Regions from separate parts of the Streptomyces aurantiaciflavus genome, predicted to be linked through region 1. Evidence: riboswitches for the same ligand, from Rfam matches in the RefSeq annotation. Region 1 holds a riboswitch; each other region holds the start of a gene.
The links. Region 1 has a riboswitch for cyclic di-AMP ahead of ACPT94_RS07905 (transglycosylase family protein). Riboswitches for the same ligand answer to the same signal wherever they lie in the genome.

Region 1 (4,204 bases):
TGCGAGCCGCCGTTCAGGATGTTCATCATCGGCACCGGCAGCAGGTGCGCGTTCGGGCCGCCCAGGTAGCGGAAGAGCGGCAGGTCGCTGGCCTCGGAGGCGGCGTGGGCGACGGCGAGGGAGACGCCGAGGATGGCGTTGGCGCCGAGGGAGCCCTTGTTGTCGGTGGCGTCCAGGTCGAACATCGCCTGGTCGATCAGGCGCTGCTCGGTGGCGTCGTAGCCGACCAGCTCCGGGCCGATCTGCTCGATGACGGCGAGGACGGCCTTCTCGACGCCCTTGCCCTGGTAACGGTTGGGGTCGCCGTCGCGGAGCTCGATGGCCTCGAAGGCACCGGTGGAGGCGCCGGACGGGACGGCGGCACGACCCGTGCTGCCGTCGTCGAGGCCGACCTCGACCTCGACCGTGGGGTTGCCTCGGGAGTCCAGGATTTCCCGGGCTACGACGACGTCGATGGACGGCACGAGCATCTCCTTCTTGGGATGTGACGCTGGTAGTGCGGGGCACGTGTGGGCCGTGATGAGCCCTTGCTGAGCCTTGCGACTAGAGCCTAACCGTCCCGGGGCCGTCGGCAGCCGACCGACCGTCCCGTGGACAGACTGACGGTACACATTGTTCCCGGTCGGAACAAAGGGGGCCGGGGAAACTCCGGGAACTGAAGGGCGACTCCGGGAACGCGAGGTGAACCGCGGGACACGGGCGGGCAAGGAAAAACCCCGCCCCGGTGCGTACGGGGGAACACGCACCGGGGCGGGGAGCCCGTGAGGGCGGGGGGCACCCTCACGAGGCCTTCAGTGTGCGGGCCTCGGTTGTGAGGGGGCTGTGACTTGGGTAAGAGCCGCCTCTTACTTCAGGTGCAGCTGCTGGCCCGGGTAGATGAGGTCGGCGTCCTCGACGATGTCCTTGTTCAGCTGGAAGAGCTTCTCCCAGCCGCCCTTGACGTTCTGCTCCGCGGCGATGGAGCTGAGGGTGTCGCCCTTGACGACCTTGTACTCGCCGTCGCCCTTCTTGACCTTCTTGCCGGTCGGGGTGGTGACCGTCTTCTGGGTCTTCCGGGTCTCGGTGGCCGGGCGCTCGGCGGAGCGGGAGGCGCTGCGCTCCTCGGTCGAACGGGTGTTGGCGCCCGACGAGCCGGAGCCGGAACCGCTGTCGGCGGAGCCGCCGTTGTACCCGGCGCTGGACAGGCCCTTGCCGCAGACCGGCCAGGCACCCTTGCCCTGGCTCGCGAGGACCTTCTCGGCGACGGCGATCTGCTGCGCCTTGGAGGCCTTGTCGGCGGTGGAGGCGTACTGCGTGCCGCCGTACGCGGCCCAGGTGGAGGCGGAGAACTGCAGACCGCCGTAGTAACCGTTGCCGGTGTTGATGGACCAGTTGCCGCCGGACTCGCACTGGGCGACGGCGTCCCACTCGGAGGCCGTGGCGGCGGAGGCGCTGCCGGCCGCCATCAGCGGGGCGGCGACGGCGGCGGTGGTGACACCGGCGACGGCGATGGCGCGAGTGGCCTTGGACGGACGACGGTGCTTGCCCTTGCCGGAAAACAGCATGGATCGATCCCCTCACCGACGCCTGCGAGGTGAGCTGTCGGGTTCGGGCCGGTTGAGTTGCCCGGCCACTCCTCCGTGGGAGGTGTGGCTTCACCCCTAGCCGCGGCCGTCAACTGCCCGGTGCGGCACTTACCTTGGGTCCCCCGCTCCTGCCTGCGGCGCTTGACGCGACGACTGTTCCCGGGCGGCCGCTGGCAGGATTCGGCGTTGCGACAGCCGGGGCTCGGGTTGCCGAGCGCTCATGACCGTAGACACGCGATCGGCGGAATTTCAAAGACGATCAGCGCTTCTGAGACTCATCCCACACTTTCACCAAACCGGACATTCGGGTGCGAAGTGTGACGTGAACTCCCCCCGTTTTCTCGGGATTTAGGCCCTATTCGACCCCGGTCACAAGAGTCTGACCGGGAGCGATGTCGCTCGGGTCGGCGCCGATGACGTCCTTGTTCTCGGCGTAGAGGGCGCGCCATCCGCCGTCGAGGTCAAGGGAGTCGGCGATGGAGGCGAGGGAGTCGCCCGCCCGGACGGTGTAGGTGCCGGCCGTGCCGCCGAGGGTGCTCGCGGCGTGACGGCCGGAGGAGGCGGCGGACTTGTCGTCGGTCGCGCTCTCGTCGGCGGTGCCGCCGCGGTGACGGCCGGAGCCGGTCGCGTCGGCCGCGGTGTCGGCCGCACCGGTGTCGACGAGGCTCCAAGAACCGGCACTCTGCCCCGAGTTGTCCGAGTCGTCCGTTTCGCGGGTGCCCGTGGACGAACTGTCGCCCGCCGGTGAACCGCTCGCGTCGGCGCCGGTGGACGGGCCGGACGCGGCGGAGCCGCCCGGCGTGGAGGAGGTGGAAGACGAAGGGGATGAAGGGGACGAGGAGGGCGAATTCGTGGAATCCGGTGAGGAGTCGGCGGACGGGTCGGTGGAGGTGTCGCCGGAATCCTTCGAGGAGCCGGAGGAGTCCGAGGAGCCGGACGAGCCCTTCGACAGGTCGGACAAGCCGGACGTTATGGAGGAGTCGGACGAGTCGCCCGCCACGCCCGTGTCCAGGTCCAGCGAGCCGGACTCCTTGCTGAGCCCGGACGTCAGCCCGCAGGTGCCCCACGCGCCGACGCCCTGGTCGGCGAGGAGCTTCTGGGCGACGGAGATCTGCTGGTTGCGGCTGGCCAGGTCGGGGCGCGAGGCGTAGTCGAGGCCGCCGTACTTCTCCCAGTCCTCCTGGGTCAGGGACAGGCCGCCGTACTCACCGCCGCCCTTGTCAGCGCTCCAGGAGCCGCCGGTCTCGCACTCCGCGACCTTGTCCCACACCGTGCCGTCGGCGGCGCTCGCGCCGGAGGCGCCGAGCAGCGGGATGGCGATGGCGGAACCGGTCACCCCGGCCGCGACGAGGAGGGCCGGGGCCTGGCGGGGGCGACGGTGACGACCGTTCCCGGAGAGCATGCGGGCGCCTTTCTCGAGACAGCAGTGCCCGCGCGGCGACCGAAGCGGGGTCGCCGCGCTGACGAGTGAACGTATCGGCAGACGATCACTTGTCACAAGTTAATGCCGCGCAGATCACGTGAAGATCACAGAGTTGAGGAACGGTCACCTTTGCTTCGCCGTACGGCCACATCACGGCGGGTCAGCGGACGGGTGCGAAAGGTGGGCCCCGGTTCAGCGTGGTTCAGCCGGTGCTACGGGGGTGAACTCCACGGGCAGGGTGCGCAGTCCGCGCATGATGAGGCCGCCGCGCCATCGCAGGTCGGCCGGGTCGGCGGCGAGCCGGAGGTCGGGGAGACGGGTGAGGAGGGTGGCGAGGGCGGTCTGGCCCTCCAGGCGGGCGAGCGGGGCGCCGAGGCAGTAGTGGATGCCGTGGCCGTAGCCGAGGTGCTGGTTGTCGCGGCGGGAGAGGTCGAGGACGTCGGGGTCGGTGAAGCGTGCCGGGTCGCGGTCCGCGGCCGCGAGGACGACGAGGACGGGGTCGCCGGGGGCGATGTCCTGGCCGCCGAGGGTGAGGGGGCGGGTGGCGAAGCGCCAGGTGGCGAGTTCCACGGGGCCGTCGTAGCGCAGGAGTTCCTCGACGCCGGTTTCGAGGAGGGCGCGGTCGCCGGAGTTCAGGGAGTCCTGGAGCCGGTGCCGCTGCTCGGGGTGGGTGAGGAGGGCGTAGGTGCCGTTGCCGATGAGGTTGACGGTCGTCTCGAAGCCGGCGAACAGGAGGATGAAGGCCATGGCGGCGGCCTCGTTCTCGGTGAGGTGCTCGCCGTGGTCGGAGGCGCGGATGAGGCCCGAGATGAGGTCCTCGCCGGGCGTGGGCTCGGCGGACAGGGCCTCGCGCTTGCGGTGGATGAGTTCGGCGAGATAGCCGCGCATCTTCTTCACCGACCGCGCGACACCACCGCGCGGGCCTCCCCCGTGCCGGATCATCATGCCCGCCCAGTCCCGGAAGTCGTCCTGGTCCTCGCGGGGAACGCCGAGGAGGTCGCAGATGGCGTAGATGGGGAGGGGGAACGCGAAGTCGTGGATGAGGTCGGCGGTGCCCTGCGGGGCGAACCGGTCGATGAGGTGGTCGGTGAGCTCCTGCACGCGGGGCGCGAACTCGGCGACACGGCGAGGTGTGAACGCCTTGCTGACGAGGCGTCGCAGGCGAGTGTGGTCCGGCGGGTCGATGTTCAGCAGGTGCGTCATCAGCTCGGCCTTG
Region 2 (4,204 bases), on a different contig from region 1:
GTGGGCCCGGGCGACCTCGTCCAGGGCGGCGAGGACCTTCTGGCCCCGCTCGGTCTCCAGGTGTTTCGCAGCGCCCTCGGCCCGTGCGCTGTCCACGGTCGTGCCGGGCCGGTACTTGCCGGTGAGGAAGCCGGACGCCAGCGAGAAGTACGGCACGGCGGCGAGCCCCGAGGCGGCGGCGACGTCCTGGAGTTCGCCTTCGTACGTGTCGCGGGAGACCAGGTTGTAGTGCGGCTGGAGGGCCACGTACCGGGCGAGGCCCTCGCGGTCGGAGAAGTCCAGGGAGGCCCGCAGGCGTTCGGGCGAGATGTTGGAGGCGGCGATGTGCCGGACCTTGCCGGCCTTCACCAGGTCGTCGAGGGCGCCGATGATCTCCTCGACGGGCACTTCGGGCTTGTCGAAGTGGGTGTAGTAGAGGTCGATGTGGTCGGTGCCGAGGCGGCGCAGGGAGGCGTCGGCAGCGGCCTTGATGTTGGTGGCGCTCAGCCCCTGGAAGTCGGGGTGCTGGCTGACCTTCGTGGCGATCACGACGTCGTCGCGGTTGCCGCGCGCCTTCACCCACTTGCCGATCAGGGTCTCGGACTCGCCGCCGCTGTTGCCGTCGACCCAGGCCGAGTAGGAGTCGGCGGTGTCGACGAAGTTGCCGCCGGCGGCCGTGTAGGCGTCGAGGACGGCGAAGGTGGCCGTCTCGTCGGCGGTCCAGCCGAAGACGTTGCCGCCGAGGGCGAGCGGGAAGACCTCGAGGTCGGAGGAACCGAGCTTGCGCAGAGAAGTCATGCTCTGCGTCAACGCCTTGGCCGGAGGCGCGCATTCCGCGTCTCCGGCCAAGGGTTCGCAAACATCCGGGAAATGTCCGGGGAGAACGCGGGAGACCTCACCGACCCCCGGGAACCTCCGGAAACTCCCCGGAAGACTCAGGGGTTCACGCCGTGCTCCCGCAGCCAGGCTCCCGGGTCGATGCCGGAGCTGCTGCCGCCGGGGTGGACCTCCAGGTGGAGGTGGGCGCCGGTGACGTTGCCGGTGGCGCCGACTCGGCCGATGACCTCACCGGTGGAGACCTTCTGGCCGACGCTGACGCTGATGGAGGACTGGTGGGCGAACCAGATCTCGGTGCCGTCGTCGAGGGTGAGCACGGTCTTGTACCCGTACGACCCGTCCCAGCCTGCGGAGGTGATGGTGCCGCTGTGCACGGCCTTGATCAGGGTGCCGGTGGGGGCGGCGAAGTCGAGGCCGGTGTGGTACCCGGAGGACCAGTAGGCGCCGGCCTGGCCGAAGGTCGAGGTGATGGTGTACGAGGAGGTCGGCAGCGTGTACTGCTTGGCGAGCTCGGCGAGGCGCTCGGCCTCGGCCTTCTTCGCGGCCTCTTCGGCGGCCTTCTTCTTCGCGGCGGCGGCCTTGGCCTCCGCCTCCTGCTTGGCCTTGGCTGCCGCGTCGGCCTCCGCCTTGGCCGCGGCGGCCTTGGCGGCGGCCAGGGCCTTGGCCTCGATCTGGCTCTGCTGCGACTCGGCCTGCGCCATGATCCGGCTGCGCAGCGCCTCGCCGGCGTCGGCGGCGCTCTCCGTGCTGTCGTCCGTGGCGACGGAGGTGCCGAAGGTGCTGAGGGCGGGCGCCGTCTCCTCGGGGGTGTCCTCGTCCGAGATCAGGGAACCCACGGAGGGGAGGTCCGGCATGGAGATGGAGACCGGCGGCTTGCCGGTGTTGGCGCTGGCCATGCCCGCGCCGCCGACGGCGGCTATGACGCCTACGCCGAGGACGGTGGAGCTGCGGGCGAGTCCGCCGCGCTGCTTGGACTTGGCGACGCGGTGCCGGCCGCGAACCGGGCGAATGGACTCCTCGGTGGGGTTCCACTCCTCCCAGGGGCCCTCGTCGGTGCGGTAGCTGCCGTAGCCGAAGGTCTGGCTGGGCGCGCTGGGGGCTTCTGGGGCAGGCCGGTTGGACGCCACGCGGGCGTACTCCTTTCCTTCCGTCGCCTACCGGGTTAGCTGACGGGTTCGGAGCGGGAAGGTCTCCTACGCGCGTATACCGGCCGTTGTTACACGGCGGCTTCCGCGTGATTCACCCCAAGGTGGTGGTTCCCCGGTTCCCTTACGGGATTCGGCGCGTGCGCACGGAGCCGCCTCTTGTGACGGCTGGGACGACCGCGCTGCGTTATCGAACGTTAATAGACCCGGGCCCGGGATTCCAAGCCGTTCCGCTTGATCAACAACATTTTTGGCCTGGACTTTTGTCCCACGTCCGGTGAAAAACGGGCGAGTTGACCTTCGCTAGGAGATACCTCAGGGGCGCATCAGGGGTCACACGGGTTTTGATGGTGACTCAGATGTTATGCGGACGGCGCTCACCCGGTCACCGGCCGTGATGATGATCAAGGGTGAAGACATGCGGGGAAGTACGGGGAAGTACGGGGAAGTGGATGAACGCACCGAGGGCCGGAACCCTGATTCGGGTTCCGGCCCTCGGCCTTGAGTAGCGGGGACAGGATTTGAACCTGCGACCTCTGGGTTATGAGCCCAGCGAGCTACCGAGCTGCTCCACCCCGCGTCGGTATGACACCAGTGTACGCCATGCGTGGGACACGAAGCACAACGGTTGATTCATGGGCTGTCCGACCAGCTCATGAGGGAGTCCCCGACCAGCTCACAAGGGAGTCCCGACCGGCTCCGAGGGGACACCGACCGGATCACAGGGGTCCCCCCCGGGGGGCTCACAACAGGTGGCTGTTGGGTGCCTTGGCCTGCTCCTCGTAGTCCGGGAGTACGACGACGTCCACGCCCGCCGCCGTCAGCAGCCCGGTGCCGTCGGCCGCGTGGACGAAGGTGTCCGGCTCCCGCCAGGCCGTCACGACCCGGCGGACACCCGCGTCGAGGATGAGGCGGGCGCAGGGCGCCGGGCGGGAGGAGCGCCGGGTGCAGGGTTCCAGGCTGGTGAAGACGGTGGCGGTGGGCAGTCGGGGGTCGGCGGGGTCGATCTTCGCGAGAGCCGCCTCCTCGGCGTGGACGACGGGGTCGCCGGCCTCCCGGGAGTGGCCGCGGGCCAGCTCCGTCCCGTCGGCGGCCACCACCACCGCGCCCACGCTGAACGCGGTCCGCGAGGGCGGGCAGGCGGCCGCCAGCTCGCAGGCGAGGGCCAGCCAGTGCCGGTCGGCGGCGGCGGGGAGCGGGCCGGTGCCGGGTGCGGTGGGCTCGTAGCGCATGAGGACGACGTCCTCGATGCGGCGCGTCTCGACGAGCCGCAGCCGTCCGCCCTGGTAGCCGCCCGGACCGAAGAGCCGGGGCGCGTTCGGCTCGCCGACGAACAGGGGGGCCAGGACGAGCTGGAGTTCGTCGGCGAGGCCCTCCTGCAGGAGCTGGGTGTGGATGGTGCCGCCGCCCTCGACCATGAGCCGCCGTACGCCCCGGACGTCGTAAAGGTGTTCGAGGAGTCGTCGCCAGTCGAGGCCGGGGCCCAGGGGGACGACGTCGGCGGCGATGCCGAGTGCGCGGGCGCGTTCGGCGCCCCTGTCGGTCGTGTACACGACCTTCTCGCCGCCCGTGTGCCAGAACTTCGCCGCCGGGTCCAGCTCGCCGGAGCCGCTGACCGTGACCTTGAGGGGGTACTCCGGCTTGCCCGCGGCCAGGCGGGCCGCCCGGCGGTCGGGCGAGTTGACCAGGAGCCGGGGGTTGTCGGCGCGGATGGTGCCGGCGCCGACCAGGATCGCGTCGACGGAGGCGCGCACCTCGTCGACCCGGTCGAAGTCGGCGGGGCTGGAGAGCAGCAGGCGGTCGGGGCCGGTGTCGTCGAGGTAGCCGTCGAGGGAGACGGCGGCGGACAGCAGGACGTACGGGTACGGCATCGGCGCGGTCTCCCGGGCTGGTTCTGGCGGCGGACTGGGTCTGGCGGCGGGTTGGGCGTGACAGCGGGCTGAGTCTGTCGGTGGTCGGGGCCGGCGGGTCGGGGCTGGAAGCGGGTCGGGTCTGTCGGCGGTCGGGTCTGTCGGCGGTCGGGGCTGACGGGTCGGGTCTGGCAGCGGTTGGGGCCGGCGGTGGGCCAGGGTCGGCGGCGGCTCGGCCGGGTGGCCTTTCTCCGTGGAACCTGGCCGAGCGGTATCCGGCCGGGACAGCTCTTGGTTCAAGTTTGAAACAAACCTACACTGGTGGCATGACGACCCGCTGGCTCACCCCCGAGGAGCAACGCGCCTGGCGCGCGTACGTCGCCGGATACCTCC
Region 3 (4,204 bases), on a different contig from region 1:
CGCTTGGGCACGTTGAGGATGCGGCGCAGCGGGACCGAGTCCTCCGGGTTGGCGAGGACACGCAGGTAGGCCAGGACGTCCCGGACCTCCTTGCGCTCGTAGAAGCGGACACCGCCGACGACCTTGTAGGGCAGGCCGACGCGGATGAAGACCTCTTCGAAGACACGGGACTGGGCGTTGGTGCGGTAGAAGACGGCGACATCGCCGGCCTTCCCCTCGCCCGCGTCCGTGAGGCGGTCTATCTCGTCGGCGACGAACTGCGCCTCGTCGTGCTCGGTGTCGGCGACGTATCCGGTGATGCGCGCGCCCGCGCCGGCGTTGGTCCACAGGTTCTTGGGGCGGCGGGACTCGTTGCGCTCGATGACGGCGTTGGCGGCGGACAGGATCGTCTGCGTGGAGCGGTAGTTCTGCTCCAGCAGGATCGTCGTCGCGTCCGGGTAGTCCTCCTCGAACTGGAGGATGTTGCGGATCGTCGCGCCGCGGAAGGCGTAGATCGACTGGTCGGCGTCACCCACGACGCACAGCTCGGCCGGCGGGATGTCGTCCTCGCCGGGCGGTACGTCGACGGGGTGCTCGCTGGTGCCGACGAGCTCGCGGACGAGGGCGTACTGGGCGTGGTTGGTGTCCTGGTACTCGTCGACCAGGACGTGCCGGAAGCGGCGGCGGTAGTGCTCGGCGACGTCGGGGAACGCGCGCAGCAGGTTGACCGTGGTCATGATCAGGTCGTCGAAGTCGAGGGCGTTCGCCTCGCGCAGCCGCGACTGGTAGAGGGCGTAGGCCTGGGCGAGGGTCTTCTCGAAGCCGTCGGTGGCCTGGGCGGCGAAGTCCTCCTCGTCGATCAGCTCGTTCTTGAGGTTGCTGATCTTGGCGCTGAAGGACTTCGGCGGGAAGCGCTTCGGGTCGAGGTCCAGGTCGCGGCAGACCAGGGCCATGAGGCGCTTGCTGTCGGCGGCGTCGTAGATCGAGAACGACGACGTGAAACCGAGCTTCTTGCTCTCGCGCCGCAGGATGCGCACGCACGCGCTGTGGAAGGTCATCACCCACATCGCGTTCGCACGCGGGCCGACGAGCTGCTCGACGCGTTCCTTCATCTCGCCCGCGGCCTTGTTGGTGAAGGTGATCGCGAGGATCTGTCCGGGATGGACATGGCGCTCGGCGAGGAGGTGGGCGATGCGGTGGGTGAGCACGCGCGTCTTGCCGGATCCGGCGCCGGCGACGATGAGCAGGGGGGTGCCGGAGTGGACGACGGCGGCGCGCTGGTTGTCGTTGAGCCCTTCCAGGAGCGCCGCCGCGTCGATCGCCGGGCGCGGGGCGCCGTCGCGGTAGTAGGCGTCCCGATCCGGAGGCACGTCGAACTTCCCGCCGAACAGATCGTCCGGAAGCGGCTCCGGAGCGTGATCGTCCTCGGGCGGCGGCGGGGGCTCCTCCTCGTGGCCACGAGGGGCCTGGAGGTCCGCCAGGAAGCTGTCGTCAAAGAGGCTGCTCATCGCTCTCCGAGTCTAGGGGCCCTCACTGACAACCCGCCGCCGTCCCCAGAACATCCGCGAATTCAGTGGCCGATCAAGAATCCGGCGATCTTGCGGGACCGGGCGCCCTGAGTCCTCGCCCTGCCGAATCAACGCGTCACGGACCGTGACCGGAGGGCTCGGCACGTACTTGCGCTTGGCGCGGTCGGGATTATTCGGTCGACAACCATGAAACCGGTCGGACAGTGCCATTGCGGCATGAAGTGAGCGAATGAGCTCACATCACTCCGGATTGGCGGCGCCGCGTGAAGCCCTGACCCAAGGTCACGAAAATGTATCGGGCATATCACCCATCAACCTTCACAGGGGCCACACCAGTTGGCTACCGTGCCGGGCAGGCCGTACGACCCCCACCGGCGAACCTCGCCGGGCCGCGCGGCCTCCGCCGAGTCCGGCGCGCCCCCTCGCGGCAGCCGGAGCCGGGGACCCACCGAGACCTTGGGGTGAATCGGCCCGACTCCCCTCCGGAGACAAGGCCGTAGGGCAACCCTTCCGAACCACCCGCCCGAACCCGACAGCTAACCCGGTAGGCGGAACATGGAAGGAGTCGCCTCCCTTGGCGTCGCAGCACCGCAAGCCACGCCCCTCGGGTACGCGCGTAGCAGGCATACGCACGCCCGCTCTCGCCACCGCCGCCCTCACCTCGATGGCCCTGCTCTCCCAGACGGCCAACGCCGCGCCCTCCGCGGACGACAAGCCGAGTCTGGAGGAGGTCGAGAAGAAGGTCGACGACCTCTATCGCCAGGCGGAGACGGCGACCGAGAAGTACAACGCCGCCAAGGAGAAGACGACCAAGCAGCGCAAGCGCGTCGACTCCCTCCTCGACAACGTCGCGCAGCGCGCCCAGAAGCTCAACGAAGCACGGGAGCGGCTCGGTTCCTTCGCCGCCGCCCAGTACCGCACCGGTGCCTCCGCGCCCGACACGGCGACCTTCCTGCTCGCGGACTCCCCGCAGGACTACTTCGACCAGACCCAGCTGATGGGGCGCCTGACCGAACGCCAGAAGGGCGCGGTCGACGACTACTTCACCGAGCAGTCGGAGACGATGAAGAAGCGTCAGGAGGCCACGAAGAGCCTCGAGACGCTCACCGACTCGCAGAACGACCTGAAGACCGCCAAGGCCACCGTCCAGAAGAAGCTCAGCACCGCACGCACGCTGCTGTCGCAGCTGACGGCGGAGGAGAAGGCGCGGCTCGCCGCGATCGAGAAGCAGAAGCAGGAGGAGGCCGCCCGCAAGGCGGCGGAACTGGCGGAACAGCAGGCGGCCGAGGCGGCGGCCGCGCAGCAGGAGAGCAGCACCTCCTCGAGCTCGGACACGTCCTCGTCGTCGTCGCCGTCCTCGTCCGCTCCCGCCGCGGACGCCTCGTACACCACGAAGGCCGAGAAGGCGCTCGCCTTCGCCCGCGCGCAGATCGGCAAGCCGTACGTCTGGGGCGCCACCGGTCCCGAGTCCTACGACTGCTCCGGCCTCACCCAGGCCGCCTGGAAGGCCGCCGGCGTCACCCTCCCGCGCACCACCTACGACCAGGTGAACGCCGGTACCACCGTCCCCCTCGCCAACGCCCTCCCGGGTGACCTGATCTTCTTCTACGACGACGTCACCCACGTCGGCATCTACATCGGCAACGGCATGATGATCCACGCCCCGAAGCCGGGCGCGTACGTGCGCGAGGAGTCGGTGTACTACGACGGCGAGTCGTCGATCCACAGCGTGGTGCGCCCGGCCTGAGGGCAGCCGGTGCCCGGCGGTCGTCGCCGGGGGCGTCGCCGGGCGGTCGTCGCGTGCCTGTGAGTGGGGGCACGCGCGCGTGAGCGGGTGGCTCCAGTGCGTCAGGGAGCGCGGCGCCCCGTCCGCGCGCCCCTCACCTCCGCCCGGCGCCCGCACTGCGCGACCGGCGCCCCTGGAGCCCCCTCTCCGCGCCGGCGCACTCCGCCCCACCCCGTCTGACACCCCTCACCCCACGCCGTCTCCGCTGTCCTGTGCCCGCGCGTAATTCCTCGTCCCCGCGCGCGTGCCCCCTCGCAAGCCGTCCCGTGCTGCTTAGCATCGGCCGCATGCCCGGCTCTTCCCCCTTTCGCTCCTGGTGGGCGCGGCGTACGCCGGCGGCCGGGGCCGTTGTGCTGGCAAGCGGCATCCTGTCGGTCGGTCTGGATCTGGCGGGGTACGCGGTGCTGTCCCGGATCGCACTGGCGACGGCGGGCGCCGTCTGGGTGGCGCTGGCAGTGGGCTTCGTCGTACGGCTTCTGGGCGAGCGCGAGCGGTGGCGGGCGGAGGCAGGTGCGCCGGAGGCGCTCACGGCCGTCGCGGCGACCACCGTGCTCGGCACGCGGTTCTCCGCGCTCGGACGGCAGCAGCTCGCCGAGTCGCTGCTGGCGCTCGCGGCGGTGCTGTGGCCCGTGCTGCTGGTGAACGTCATGCGGCGTTGGAGGCGGCGCATGTCCGGGGCGGTGTTCCTGTGTTGTGTGGCCACACAGGGGCTGGCCGTACTCGGTGCGACTCTTGCCCGGGCCGAGGAAGCGGCCTGGCTCGCGCACACCGCGCTCGTGCTGTTCTGGCTCGGCCTGGTGCTGTACGGCTTCGCGCTGGCCCGTTTCGACCTGCGGCAGGTGGCCGGGGGCGCCGGGGACCACTGGGTGGCGGGCGGCGCGCTCGCCATCTCGGCGCTGGCGGGGTCGAG
Region 4 (4,204 bases), on a different contig from region 1:
AACCCGACGACCGACCCCCTCCCCGCGAGGACCACGCCTTCTTCGGCCAGCCCCGGGGCCTGCTCACCCTCTGCGGTCTGGAGGCCTGGGAGCGTTTCTCGTTCCTCGGCACGCAGGCCGTCCTGGTGCTCTGCTTCGCCGACACGGTGGCGCACGGCGGTCTGGGCCTGCCGGCGGGGACCGCCGCCTCCCTCGCGGCGGCCTACGGCGCCCTCGTCCATCTGCTCTGCGTCGCCGGCGGCTGGCTCGCCGACCGCGTCCTGGGCTCGTACCGCGCGGTGCTGTGGGGCGGCATCCTGATCGCCTGCGGCCACTACGCCATGGCGGTGCCCACGGCCGGCACGACCTGGGTGGGCCTCGGCCTGGCCGGCGCGGGCACCGGCCTGCTCAAGCCGAACGCGGCCACCATGGCCGGCAAGCTGTACCGCACCGACGACGACCGCCGAGACGCCGGCTTCGCGCTCGCCTGCACGGCGATCAACATCGGCGCCTTCACGGGCCCGCTGATCACCGGCCGGCTCGGCGACCACCAGGGCTGGCACTGGGGTTTCTCGGTGGCCGCGATCGGTATGACGTTCGGCCTGGCCCAGTATGCGACCGGCCGCCGTCACCTGTCCGGGCGAAAGCACACGGCGGAATGCGCCCTCGCGCCCGCCGCGATGCGCCTCGCGCTCCACAGGATCGTCACCGGCCTCGTCGTCGCCACCGCCGTCGGCGTGCTGCTCGCGGCGGCCGGCTGGCTGACCCTGGCCCGCTTCGTCGATCTGCTCACCCTCGCCTCGGTGCTCGCCCCGGTCGCCTGCTTCGCGGTGATGTTCGCGAGTCCCGGGGTGACCCAGGAGGAGCGCGGCCGGCTGCGCCCGTACGCCGTGCTCTTCCTGGCCTCGACGGTCTTCAACTTCGTCCTGTTCCAGGCGTACTCCACGATGGTGCTGCTGGCGTCGGCGAACGCCGAGACGACGATCCTCGGCTTCGCCTTCCCGGCGAGCTGGTACGCCTCCGCCCTGGCCGCCTTCGAGATCGGCCTCGCCCCCTTCGTCGCGGCCCTGTGGGTGCGCATGGGCCGCGCCCAGCCGCACGCCTCGAACAAGATCGCCCTGGGCGTCGTCCTGGGCGGCCTGTCGTTCCTGCTCATGGTCCTGCCGACGTCCGCGCAGTCCTCCGGCGCCCACCCCATGTCCGTCTGGTGGATCGTCGGCGCGTACCTGCTGCTCGGCCTCGGCCACGTCCTCCTGGAGACCTCCGGCATGTCGGCCACCACCAAGCTCGCCCCGGCGGCCTTCTCCAGCCAGACCATGTCCCTGTGGTTCCTCTCCCCGGCCCTCGCGGGTGGCATCCAGGCGCAGACGGTGAAGCTCTACGACGACGTCTCCCCGCGGGCCTACTTCGGCGTCAACGGCGCGATCGCGCTCGCCGCGGGCCTGGCCGTCCTGTCCGCCGCCCCCTGGCTGCGCCGCACGATGCACCCCGTCCGCTGAGCTGCCGCACGCCCCGCCCGCACCCCTCCGTACGGCACATTCCACGCGCGCCCCTTTAAAAGGGACTTGGGATTTACGTCCGATTCGCACCTCTTGTGAATGCGGGTGAGTTGGCTCACTTCACAAAAGAACCGCACCCTTCACCGGAATAAGTCATTCCGCTTTTCCGGCAAGCGAGTTGAAGGTTGGCGAACGCAAAGGATCAAGCACCCCATACGCCGCAGATCAAGGTCAATAGGGGCTTTCTGTGAATCCGGCACTTGTTCCGGACATGTGCTCTCGCATACGTTCCCGCCCAGTCGGGCAGACGCCTCATCCTGCCGCCGCCCGGCACCCCATCGACGAACCACTCGCGCACGGCAGGAGCGGGGGACCCAGGTAGGCCGCCGGACGGTACGTCAGACACGTACCGGACCGGCTCGGGGTGAAGCCGCGTCGCCGTATCCGTACGGCGGCCGGCCGGGCACCTCCCCGCCCGAACCCGACAGCTCACCTCGCAGGCGCCGGAGAGGAACTTCCCCATGCCCGCTGCCGCTCAGCCCCGCCGCCGCTTCACCCGCGCCATCTCCGTCGCCTGCACCGGCGCCGCCGTGCTCGCCCTCCCGTTCATCGGCGCGACCAGCGCCTCCGCGGCCCCCACCGAGACCTCGGCGACCACACTCGCCGGGTACCCCAACAACCTCGACGGCTGGATCCGCGAGTCGCTCGCGATCATGGCGGAGAGGGGCATTCCGGGCACCTACAACGGCATCTACCGCAACATCATGCGCGAGTCCTCGGGCAACCCGAACGCCATCAACCTGTGGGACTCCAACGCGGCCAAGGGCATCCCGTCCAAGGGCCTGCTCCAGGTCATCGACCCGACCTTCGCCGCGTACCACGTGCCCGGCACCTCGTACGACCCGTACGACCCGGTCGCCAACATCACCGCCGCCTGCAACTACGCGGCCGCGCGGTACGGCTCGATCGACAACGTGTTCGGCGCGTACTGATCCCCTCCCCCGCACTCCCCGCTCCCACCACTCCCCACTCCGTCAGGACTCCCGCACGACCGGCGCACAACTGGCGCACGACCGGCGTGTGACCGGCGTGCGACTCCTGCGCGGCCGCGGCCCTCAGGGGAAGAGGCGTTCGAGGACGACGGCCACGCCGTCGTCCTCGTTCGATGTCGTCACCTCGTCGGCCACGGCCTTGAGTTCGGGATGGGCGTTGGCCATCGCGACGCCGTGCGCCGCCCAGTCGAACATCGGGATGTCGTTGGGCATGTCACCGAAGGCGATCGTGTCCTGCGGCCTCAGCCCGAGGTGTTCGGCGGCCAGGGCCAGCCCCGTCGCCTTGGTGATGCCGCACGGCTGGAGCTCCACCGTGCCCGGCCCCGACATGGTCACGGTCGCGAGCGAGCCGACCACCGAGCGGGCCGTCGCCGCCAACTCGTCGTCGGACAGCGTGGGATGGCGCAGCAGCACCTTGCTGATCGGCTCGCACCACAGGTCCTCGCGCGCGCCGACGCGCAGGGCCGGCAGGGTCGGGTGCGGCATCCGGTAGCCCGGCTCGATGAGCGTGAGCCCGTCGACGCCGTCCTGGTCGACGGCCGCGTACACCTGCCCGACCTCCGCCTCGATCTTCTCGAGCGCGGTCCCGGCCAGTTCCCGGTCCAGGGTGACCGACCACAGCAGACGGTTCGCGCCGGCGTCGTACAACTGCGCGCCCTGTCCGCACACCGCGAGCCCCCTGCTGCGCAGGTTCGCCAGCAGCGGCCGTACCCGGGGTGCCGGGCGGCCCGTCACCACCAGATGGCGGGCGCCGGCGGCCGCCACCCGCGCGAGCGCGTCGAGCGACCGGTCGGAGAAGGTGTCGTCGCCGCGGAGCAGCGTTCCGTCCAGGTCGGTGGCGATGAGGGGGTACGCGCAGCGCGCGGCAGGTGCGAGGGGTGCGGCCATGATCAGAGAATACGGATCCGGGCCGCTTCCAACTCACCGACCGTTCAGCCCCGGGCGGTGCCCGCCGGCTCCTCGCCACCCCCGCCCGACACCGCCGCACGGAGCGGGGGCCCGCGCGGAAAGGAAAACCGCGGGCAAAGAAACCGGGGGGCGAGAAACGGCTTTCTGGCGCAACGCCGGGTACCGGCCGGTTAAAGGCCTCTGCACCAGTTGGCAACAACATGCTCCGCTACCTACCGCCCGAACTGTCTGGAGCGGTACCGTCCAAGGGTCCAGGGGGGACTTGATCGGGGGGTCAGGTTGAGCAGTGGACGTATTCGTGTGCTGAGGCCGGAGGATCTCGGCGAGGGGGAACGGGAGCGGTGGCGTGCGCTGCGCGCCGCCTCGACAGTCCCGCGCAACCCGTTCATGGAACCGGAGTTCGCCGACGCCGTGGGGCGCGTACGGCCCCGCGCGCGGGTGGCGGTGGTGTACGAGGGGCGCGAGCCGGTCGGCTTCCTGCCCCATGAGCGCGGCCGGTTCGGCCAGGGCCAGGCCCTCGCGTACGGCGTCTCGGACGCCCAGGGAGCCGTGCTGAGCCCGGGTATCGGACTCGACGCGGGCGAACTGATGCGGGCATGTTCTCTGTCGAGCTTCGCCTTCGACAACCTGGAGGCGGAACAAGGGCTGTTCACCGCGCATGCGGCCGCCGAGTACGCGGCCTACGTCATCGACGTGGAGAAGGGCTACGAGACCTACGAGTCCGTGCTGCGGGCGCAGTCGCCGAAGTTCCTGAAGACGACGCTC

Region 2: linked by a shared signal. The riboswitch ahead of ACPT94_RS38415 (M23 family metallopeptidase) and the one ahead of ACPT94_RS07905 (transglycosylase family protein) in region 1 are both predicted to bind cyclic di-AMP.
Region 3: linked by a shared signal. The riboswitch ahead of ACPT94_RS11525 (C40 family peptidase) and the one ahead of ACPT94_RS07905 (transglycosylase family protein) in region 1 are both predicted to bind cyclic di-AMP.
Region 4: linked by a shared signal. The riboswitch ahead of ACPT94_RS35520 (transglycosylase SLT domain-containing protein) and the one ahead of ACPT94_RS07905 (transglycosylase family protein) in region 1 are both predicted to bind cyclic di-AMP.

Annotation. Positions count from the first base shown of each region.
Region 1 covers NZ_JBNCAQ010000005.1:283,461-287,664, reverse strand. The annotation lists gene eno (phosphopyruvate hydratase) at 1-464, opposite strand, end outside; gene ACPT94_RS07905 (transglycosylase family protein) at 846-1,544, opposite strand; cyclic di-AMP (ydaO/yuaA leader) riboswitch at 1,549-1,715, opposite strand; gene ACPT94_RS07900 (transglycosylase family protein) at 1,921-2,967, opposite strand; gene ACPT94_RS07895 (cytochrome P450 family protein) at 3,181-4,204, opposite strand, start outside.
Region 2 covers NZ_JBNCAQ010000049.1:47,658-51,861, reverse strand. The annotation lists gene ACPT94_RS38420 (aldo/keto reductase) at 1-777, opposite strand, end outside; gene ACPT94_RS38415 (M23 family metallopeptidase) at 915-1,943, opposite strand; cyclic di-AMP (ydaO/yuaA leader) riboswitch at 1,953-2,110, opposite strand; tRNA gene ACPT94_RS38410 (tRNA-Met) at 2,468-2,541, opposite strand; gene ACPT94_RS38405 (dihydrofolate reductase family protein) at 2,705-3,832, opposite strand; gene ACPT94_RS38400 (MarR family winged helix-turn-helix transcriptional regulator) at 4,138-4,204, shown strand, end outside.
Region 3 covers NZ_JBNCAQ010000008.1:179,042-183,245, reverse strand. The annotation lists gene pcrA (DNA helicase PcrA) at 1-1,487, opposite strand, end outside; cyclic di-AMP (ydaO/yuaA leader) riboswitch at 1,914-2,074, shown strand; gene ACPT94_RS11525 (C40 family peptidase) at 2,083-3,255, shown strand; gene ACPT94_RS11520 (tellurite resistance/C4-dicarboxylate transporter family protein) at 3,582-4,204, shown strand, end outside.
Region 4 covers NZ_JBNCAQ010000041.1:14,386-18,589, forward strand. The annotation lists gene ACPT94_RS35515 (peptide MFS transporter) at 1-1,478, shown strand, start outside; cyclic di-AMP (ydaO/yuaA leader) riboswitch at 1,816-1,996, shown strand; gene ACPT94_RS35520 (transglycosylase SLT domain-containing protein) at 2,000-2,470, shown strand; gene ACPT94_RS35525 (HAD family hydrolase) at 2,594-3,418, opposite strand; gene ACPT94_RS35530 (GNAT family N-acetyltransferase) at 3,740-4,204, shown strand, end outside.